Regions from separate parts of the Mycolicibacterium arcueilense genome, predicted to be linked through region 1. Evidence: riboswitches for the same ligand, from Rfam matches in the RefSeq annotation. Region 1 holds a riboswitch; the other holds the start of a gene.
What was found. Region 1 has a riboswitch for thiamine pyrophosphate ahead of thiC (phosphomethylpyrimidine synthase ThiC). Riboswitches for the same ligand answer to the same signal wherever they lie in the genome.
Positions count from the first base shown of each region.

Region 1 (3,815 bases):
AGACCGGAGTGGAAGGGCTCGGTGATCAGCTGCGGGAAGAACGTCTGGCCCGTGATGACGTCCGCGTTCACTCCCGGCTGGTGCAGCGCGTCGTACGGCGCGAGCAACTCGGCCATCGGGTTGTAGCCGAGGAAGGCCGCGAAGAGGCTGCCGACCGGGGGCAGGTTCGCCACGTCGTTGGCCACCGAGGCCGAGACACCCTGCTGGGTCAGTCCGCTGGTCAACGCCGCCGGCAGCGTGTTGGCCAGCCCGACGATCATCAGGGAGAAGAAGATGCCGATCGACAGCGAGTTGCCCGCGTTGAAGAACGTGGACCGCACGCCGGAGGCCGCCCCACGCTGACCGGCCGGCACGCTCGACATGATGGCCGCGGTGTTGGGGGCCGTGAAGATGCCGCCGCCGAGGCCGTTGAGGAACACCAGGATCGCGAACACCCAGTAGTCGAAGTTGACCGGGATCATCAGGAGCGCCACGAAGGTGGCCGCCATCAGCAGCATGCCGCCGACGGTCAGCGGCCGCGCACCGATGCGGTCGGAGAGCGACCCGGCGATCGGCGCGGCGACCAGGAACCCGACGGTGACCGGCAGCAGGTAGATGCCGGCCCACAGCGGGGTGGATTCGAAGCTGTAGCCGTGCAGCGGCAACCAGATGCCCTGCAGCCAGATGATGAGCATGAACTGCAGCCCGCCGCGTCCGACCGAGGACATCAGCCCGGCGAGGTTGCCCATACCGAACGCCGCCGATTTGAACAGTCGGATGTCGACCATCGGTGACGACACCTTCAACTCGACGGTGCAGAACGCCACGAGCAGCAGCAGGCCGATCGCGATGGAGCCCAGCACCCACGGGCTGGTCCAACCGGTGGTCGAGTCGCCGTAGGGCTGGATGCCGTAGGTGATGCCGATCAACAGGACCGTCAGGCCCAGCCCGAAGGTCAGCGTGCCGGCCCAGTCGAGCCGCCCGGCGGTGCGGACACCGAGTTCCTTGAGCGAGCGGTAACTCCAGATCGTGCCGAGGATCCCGATCGGCACACCCACCCAGAACACGGCCTTCCAGTGCCATTCGGACAGGAAGCCACCGATCAGCAGTCCGAGGAATGACCCGGCGACGGCGGCCACCATGTTGGTGCCCAGTGCCATGCCGCGCTGGTTGGCGGGGAAGGCATCCGTGAGGATGGCCGACGACGACGCCATCAGCATGGCGCCGCCGACACCCTGCACTACGCGCCAAGCGATCAGCCACACCGCACCGCCACCGAGCTGGAAGGGGTCGAAGGACAGCGCGATCGCGGCCACGGTGAAGACCACGAAACCGAGGTTGTAGATGCGCACCCGGCCGTACATGTCGCCGAGACGCCCGAACGGCACGACGAGCACCGCGGTCACCACCAGGTAGCCCATCAGCATCCACAGCAGGTAGCTGACGTTGCCGGGGGCGAGCGGGTTCAACCCGATGCCGCGGAAGATCGCCGGCAGCGAGATCAACACGATCGAGGCGTTGATGGAGGCCAGCAAGATGCCCAACGTCGTGTTGGACAGCACCACCCACTTGTAGAAGGGGTGGTCGTGATCCATCCGTTTGCGCCGGTCGGCGGTCTCGGCCTCGGCGGCGTCGACGCCTCCGGCCGCGTTCGTCATCTCAGTCGTCATTCCGTCTTCGCTCTAGTGGCAATCGAGGGGCGCTGGGCCCAATACGTGTAAAACACATATATTAGCTATACAAATCATGTGTGGGCAATCTGAGCGGGCCTCGAATCTCGCCGTTTTCGACCCGAGGGTCGCCAAACCACGCGATCGGCCAACCCTGGAGTCGAAAACGGCGGCATTTCCCAACGCAGCTCGAACCCCACAGAAACCGTGGGCCGGCGATGGCTCCGTGAACGCCCGACAGGCCCTATTTGCGCGACTCGACACGGGCGCAGCTGTACGCCCGCAAATAGCAGCCCTGGCCTAGACAGTTCCGAGACCCGGTAGATTCTCCGCTCCAAGTCAGGGCTCCCTTTGTGCCGCAACACTATTCACATTCATTAGACATGCTCTAAGTGTCGGGTTGCAGCCACCTGGTGACTGCAATCCGCGGCGTAAGTGCCGCGAAGGCCTGCCCACACCAAACATGACCGTTACTACCCAGCGGAGTACATCTGCGCTAGGTTGGGCCCTGCAAACCACACACGCGGGAGTGCGCACGAGCGCACTGAGAGGACGGGTACGCCCGTCGACCGTAAGAACCTGACCGGGTAATGCCGGCGTAGGGAGATGAAAATGAGTAGTAGCGTTTTTGTTGACGGCACTGTCGACGCATCAGTGACCACCGGTCCGATCACCGGAAGCACCAAGGTCTATCGCGAGATCAATCATGACGACACGACGATGCGTGTGCCGTTTCGCCGGGTGAACCTGACCAACGGGGACCATCTGGACCTGTACGACACCTCGGGCCCGTACACCGACGACGGCGCGGTGATCGACCTGAACTCCGGCCTGCCGTCACGGCCCGGGATACACAAAGACCGCGGCACCCAGTTGCAGCGGGCCCGCGCCGGCGAGATCACTGCCGAGATGGCGTATATCGCTGAACGCGAAGGCGTTTCACCAGAGCTGGTGCGTGACGAGGTAGCTCGGGGCCGGGCGGTCATCCCGGCCAACCACAACCACCCCGAGGCCGAGCCGATGATCATCGGCAAGGCGTTCGGTGTGAAAGTCAATGCCAATATCGGTAATTCGGCCGTCACGTCCTCGATCGGCGAGGAGGTCGACAAGATGGTGTGGGCCACCCGGTGGGGTGCCGACACGATCATGGACCTGTCGACCGGCAAGGACATCCACCAGACGCGGGAGTGGATTCTGCGTAACTCCCCCGTTCCGGTCGGCACCGTGCCGATCTACCAGGCGCTGGAGAAGGTCAACGGGGACCCGACCAAGTTGACGTGGGAGATGTACCGCGACACCGTGATCGAGCAGTGCGAGCAGGGTGTCGACTACATGACCGTCCATGCCGGCGTGCTGTTGCGCTACATCCCGCTGACGGTCAAGCGCGTCACCGGCATCGTGTCGAGGGGCGGGTCGATCATGGCGGCCTGGTGCCTGGCGCACCACACCGAGTCGTTCCTGTACACCCACTTCGAGGAACTGTGCGAGATCCTGGCCCGCTACGACGTGACGTTCTCCCTGGGCGACGGGCTGCGACCCGGGTCGATCGCCGACGCCAACGACGAGGCCCAGTTCGCCGAGCTGCGCACGCTGGGCGAGCTCACCAAGATCGCGAAATCCCATGGCGTGCAGGTGATGATCGAGGGGCCGGGCCACGTTCCCATGCACAAGATCGTCGAGAACGTGCGACTCGAAGAGGAGTGGTGCGAGGAAGCGCCGTTCTACACACTCGGCCCGCTGGCCACCGATATCGCTCCGGCCTATGACCACATCACCTCGGCGATCGGCGCGGCCATCATCGCCCAGGCCGGCACCGCGATGCTGTGTTACGTCACGCCCAAGGAGCACCTGGGCCTCCCGGACCGCAAGGACGTCAAGGACGGCGTCATCGCCTACAAGATCGCCGCGCACGCCGGCGACCTCGCCAAGGGACACCCCCGCGCCCAGCAGCGCGACGACGCACTCTCCAAGGCGCGCTTCGAGTTCCGCTGGCACGACCAGTTCGCATTGTCGTTGGATCCCGACACCGCGCGCGAGTTCCACGACGAGACACTGCCCGCCGAACCGGCCAAGACCGCGCACTTCTGCTCGATGTGTGGCCCCAAGTTCTGCTCGATGCGCATCACGCAGGACATCCGCGATGCCTACCCGGACGGGGTGGCCCCG
Region 1 covers NZ_JBZTYL010000019.1:9,484-13,298, reverse strand. Annotated here, with positions in the region: gene AC4LGL_RS20025 (MFS transporter) at 1-1,649, opposite strand, end outside; TPP riboswitch at 2,163-2,272, shown strand; gene thiC (phosphomethylpyrimidine synthase ThiC) at 2,262-3,815, shown strand, end outside.

Region 2 (3,815 bases), on a different contig from region 1:
TGATGGCCTGCTCGTAGCGCTGCCGGACGTCGCGGGGCTCGGCTCCGGCGATGAAGGCCGTGGCCGCGGCGGCGTCGGCGACCGACAGTGTGGTGTAGAGCTGGCCCGCCGCGAACGCGAGAGGCTCGGTGTGATCGAGCACGGTGGTCAGCGCCTGCTGGCGGTCGTTGATCGTGGTGGAGGTGGCGAACGCACTGGCGATAACAAGTGCCGACAACACGAGCCCGATGGTCAAGATGCGGCCCGGAGTGGTCCACAGAAACCACCACCGAGGATGGGCAGGCGTGGTCGGCGACCGGGACGCGAGCGGTTCGGTCGAGGGATGTGCCAACTCCACAGTCACCTGCGCACGGACCTCATTTATTTCGGTGCTTACGGCTGTCCCCACACTATAAAAAAATTCTAAGAGCGCCCACTTAGGCTCGCGGAGAAATTGGGGTCCACCGAAACAGACGGCGTTCCCTAAGCTGTACGCGTGCGTGGCGACGGTGACGGCTGGGTGTTCTCCGACAACGGCGCCCGGTATTGGGGGCGTCACGGTGCCGCGGGGTTGCTCCTGCGCGCGCCCTGGCCGGGTGGATCGGCCGCTGTGCTGCTGCAACATCGCGCGCCGTGGAGTCATCAGGGCGGAACCTGGGCCTTGCCCGGAGGCGCGCGTGACAGTCACGAGACCGCCGAGCAGGCCGCGGTCCGGGAGGCCAACGAGGAAGCCGGCGTGACGGCCGAGCAGCTCACCGTCCGGACCACCGTGGTGACGGCCGAGGTGGCCGGTATCGGTGGCACGCACTGGAGCTACACCACCGTGATCGCCGACGTGCCCGAACCGCTGGAGACCATCCCGAACCGGGAGAGCTCGGAGTTGCGTTGGGTGGCCGAGGACGAAGTCGCGGCACTGCCGCTGCATCCCGGGTTCGCCGCCAGCTGGGAGCAGCTGCGGACGGTGACGGCCTCGCTACCGCTTGAGGTCAACCCGCCGCGCTGACAGCCGCCTTCAATTCCTCGGCTGCCGCACGCGGGTCTTCGGCTGCGGTGATCGCGCGGACCACCACGATGCGCCGGGCCCCGGCCGCGAGCACCTCGGGCAGCCGCTGCTGATCGATCCCGCCGATCGCGAACCACGGCTTGGCCGGATTGAGCGCCGCCGTCGAGCGCACCAGCTCGAGTCCTGGCGCGGTCCGGCCGGGCTTGGTCGGCGTCGGCCAGCACGGGCCGACGCAGAAATAGTCCACCTGCTCATCGATCGCAGCCGCGGCTTGCCCGGCGTCATGGGTGGAGCGGCCGATCACCGGACGGTCCCCGATGATGCCCCGTGCGACGTCCAACGGCAGATCGTCCTGGCCCAGGTGCAGTACGTCGGCCCCGGCCGCCAGCGCGATGTCGGCGCGGTCGTTGACCGCCAGCAGTGCGCCGTGGCGGCGGGCCGCGTCGGCGAGGATCTCCAGCGCTTCGAGTTCTTGCCGGGCCTCCAGCGGGCCGAACTGTTTCTCGCCGGCCGAACCCTTGTCGCGTAGCTGGATCAGGTCCACCCCGCCGGCCAGCGCCGCGTCGGCGAATTCAGCCAGGTCACCGCGCTCCCGGCGGGCGTCGGTGCACAGGTACAGGGTGGCGCGCTGCAAACGGTCGACCGGTGATTCCACACCGCGACGGTAGCCGGTACCGCCCGAGTACCCTGGACTGGCAATCAATACGGGAGTCCCGGGGACGCGGGGCTGAGAGTGGGCACACGGACCGGCCCTGACCGTCACACCTGATCCGGGTCATGCCGGCGAAGGGAGCGGATATGGCGCGGACACTCGCCGTCATCGGCGGCGGTGTGATCGGGCTGTCGGTCGCACGCCGGGCTGCACTCGACGGTTGGACCGTGCGGCTGCACTGCACACGCGAGCACGGAGCCTCGTGGGTGGCCGGCGGCATGCTCGCCCCGCACAGCGAAGGCTGGCCGGGTGAAGAGCAGATGCTGCAGATCGGCCTGGAATCGCTGAAGCTGTGGCACTCGGAATTCCTCGACGGGCTGGCGCCCGAGGTGGTCACCGCGCGGGAGTCGCTGGTGGTCGCGGTCGACCGGGCCGACGTGTCCGACCTGCACACCGTGGCCGAATGGTTGTCGGCCCAGGGGCAGCCGGTCGAGGTGACGACGGCCGCGCGGGACGTGGAACCGCTACTGGCACAGGGTATCCGGCACGGGTTCCGGGCCACCACCGAACTCGCCGTGGACAACCGGGCCGTGGTCGACGGGCTGGCCTCACACTGCGAACGACTGGCGGTGCGGTGGGCTGGGCCCGTCGAGAACCTGGAGGATGTTGAGGCGGACGTCCGGGTGATCGCCAACGGCATCGACTCCCCGAAGCTCCTGCCTGGTCTGCCCGTGCGCCCGGTCAAGGGTGAGGTACTGCGGCTTCGGTGGCGTCAAGGCTGTATGCCGGTGCCGCAGCGCGTGATCCGGGCCCGGGTGCACGGGCGCCCGGTCTACCTGGTGCCGCGGGCCGACGGCGTGGTGGTCGGCGCCACCCAGTACGAGCACGGCCGGGACATCGCGCCGGTGGTCAGCGGCGTGCGCGACCTACTCGAGGACGCCTGCGCGGTGATGCCCGCGCTCGGCGAGTACGAGCTGGCCGAGACCGCGGCGGGGTTGCGGCCGATGACACCGGACGGGTTGCCGATCGTCGAACGGGTCGACGAGCGCACGCTGGTGGCCGTCGGGCACGGCCGGAACGGATTTCTATTGGCGCCGTGGACCGCTGAGCGGATCGCGGCTGAGCTCGAGATGAGTGTGGGAGCGAAATGATCACCATCACGGTCAACAACGAGACCCTCGAGGTGGACGAGCAGACCACCATCGAAGGGCTGCTGGAAACCCGGGGCTTCCCGGACAAGGGCATCGCCGTCGCGCTCGACTGGACGGTGCTGCCCCGCGCGGAATGGGACCAGACGCTGGCCGACGGTGCCCGGGTAGAGGTTGTGACGGCGGTGCAGGGTGGCTGACTCCGCCTTGAGGATCGGTGGCCGGGAGTTCGGTTCCCGGCTGATCATGGGTACCGGAGGCGCACCGAATCTGGCTGTGCTGGAAGAGGCCCTGGTCGCCTCGGGCACAGAGCTGACGACCGTGGCCATGCGACGGGTCGACGCGTCGGGCGGAACCGGAGTGCTGGATCTGCTCAACCGGCTGGGCATCGCGGCGCTGCCCAACACCGCGGGTTGTCGCGGCGCGGCCGAGGCGGTGCTCACGGCGCAGTTGGCCCGTGAGGCGCTGGGTACCGACCTGGTCAAGCTCGAAGTCATCGCAGACGAACGCACACTGCTGCCCGACGCCATCGAATTGGTCAAGGCCGCAGAACAATTGGTCGACGACGGGTTCATCGTCCTGCCCTACACCAACGACGACCCGGTGCTGGCCCGCCGGCTGGAGGACACCGGCTGTGCCGCGGTCATGCCGCTGGGCTCGCCGATCGGTACCGGCCTGGGTATCTCCAACCCGCACAACATCGAGATGATCGTCGAGCAGGCAGGGGTGCCGGTGGTGCTGGACGCCGGGATCGGCACGGCATCGGATGCGGCGCTGGCGATGGAATTGGGTTGTGACGCTGTGCTGTTGGCGACTGCCGTCACCCGGGCTTCCGATCCACCGACCATGGCCGCGGCGATGTCGGCCGCCGTCACCGCCGGATATCTGGCGCGTCAGGCCGGGCGTATTCCGAAGCGGTTCTGGGCGCAGGCGTCGAGCCCTGCCCTGTGAAGCGCTATGTCGCGCTGGGCAGTTCGATGGCTGCCGGGCCGGGGATCAAGCCGTCGGCTGAAGGGGCGCCCTGGCAGGCGGG
Region 2 covers NZ_JBZTYL010000027.1:68,041-71,855, reverse strand. Annotated here, with positions in the region: gene glnX (protein kinase G-activating protein GlnX) at 1-343, opposite strand, end outside; gene AC4LGL_RS27110 (NUDIX hydrolase) at 476-982, shown strand; gene thiE (thiamine phosphate synthase) at 966-1,637, opposite strand; TPP riboswitch at 1,677-1,791, shown strand; gene thiO (glycine oxidase ThiO) at 1,781-2,785, shown strand; gene thiS (sulfur carrier protein ThiS) at 2,782-2,982, shown strand; gene AC4LGL_RS27090 (thiazole synthase) at 2,975-3,733, shown strand; gene AC4LGL_RS27085 (SGNH/GDSL hydrolase family protein) at 3,730-3,815, shown strand, end outside.
Region 2: linked by a shared signal. The riboswitch ahead of thiO (glycine oxidase ThiO) and the one ahead of thiC (phosphomethylpyrimidine synthase ThiC) in region 1 are both predicted to bind thiamine pyrophosphate.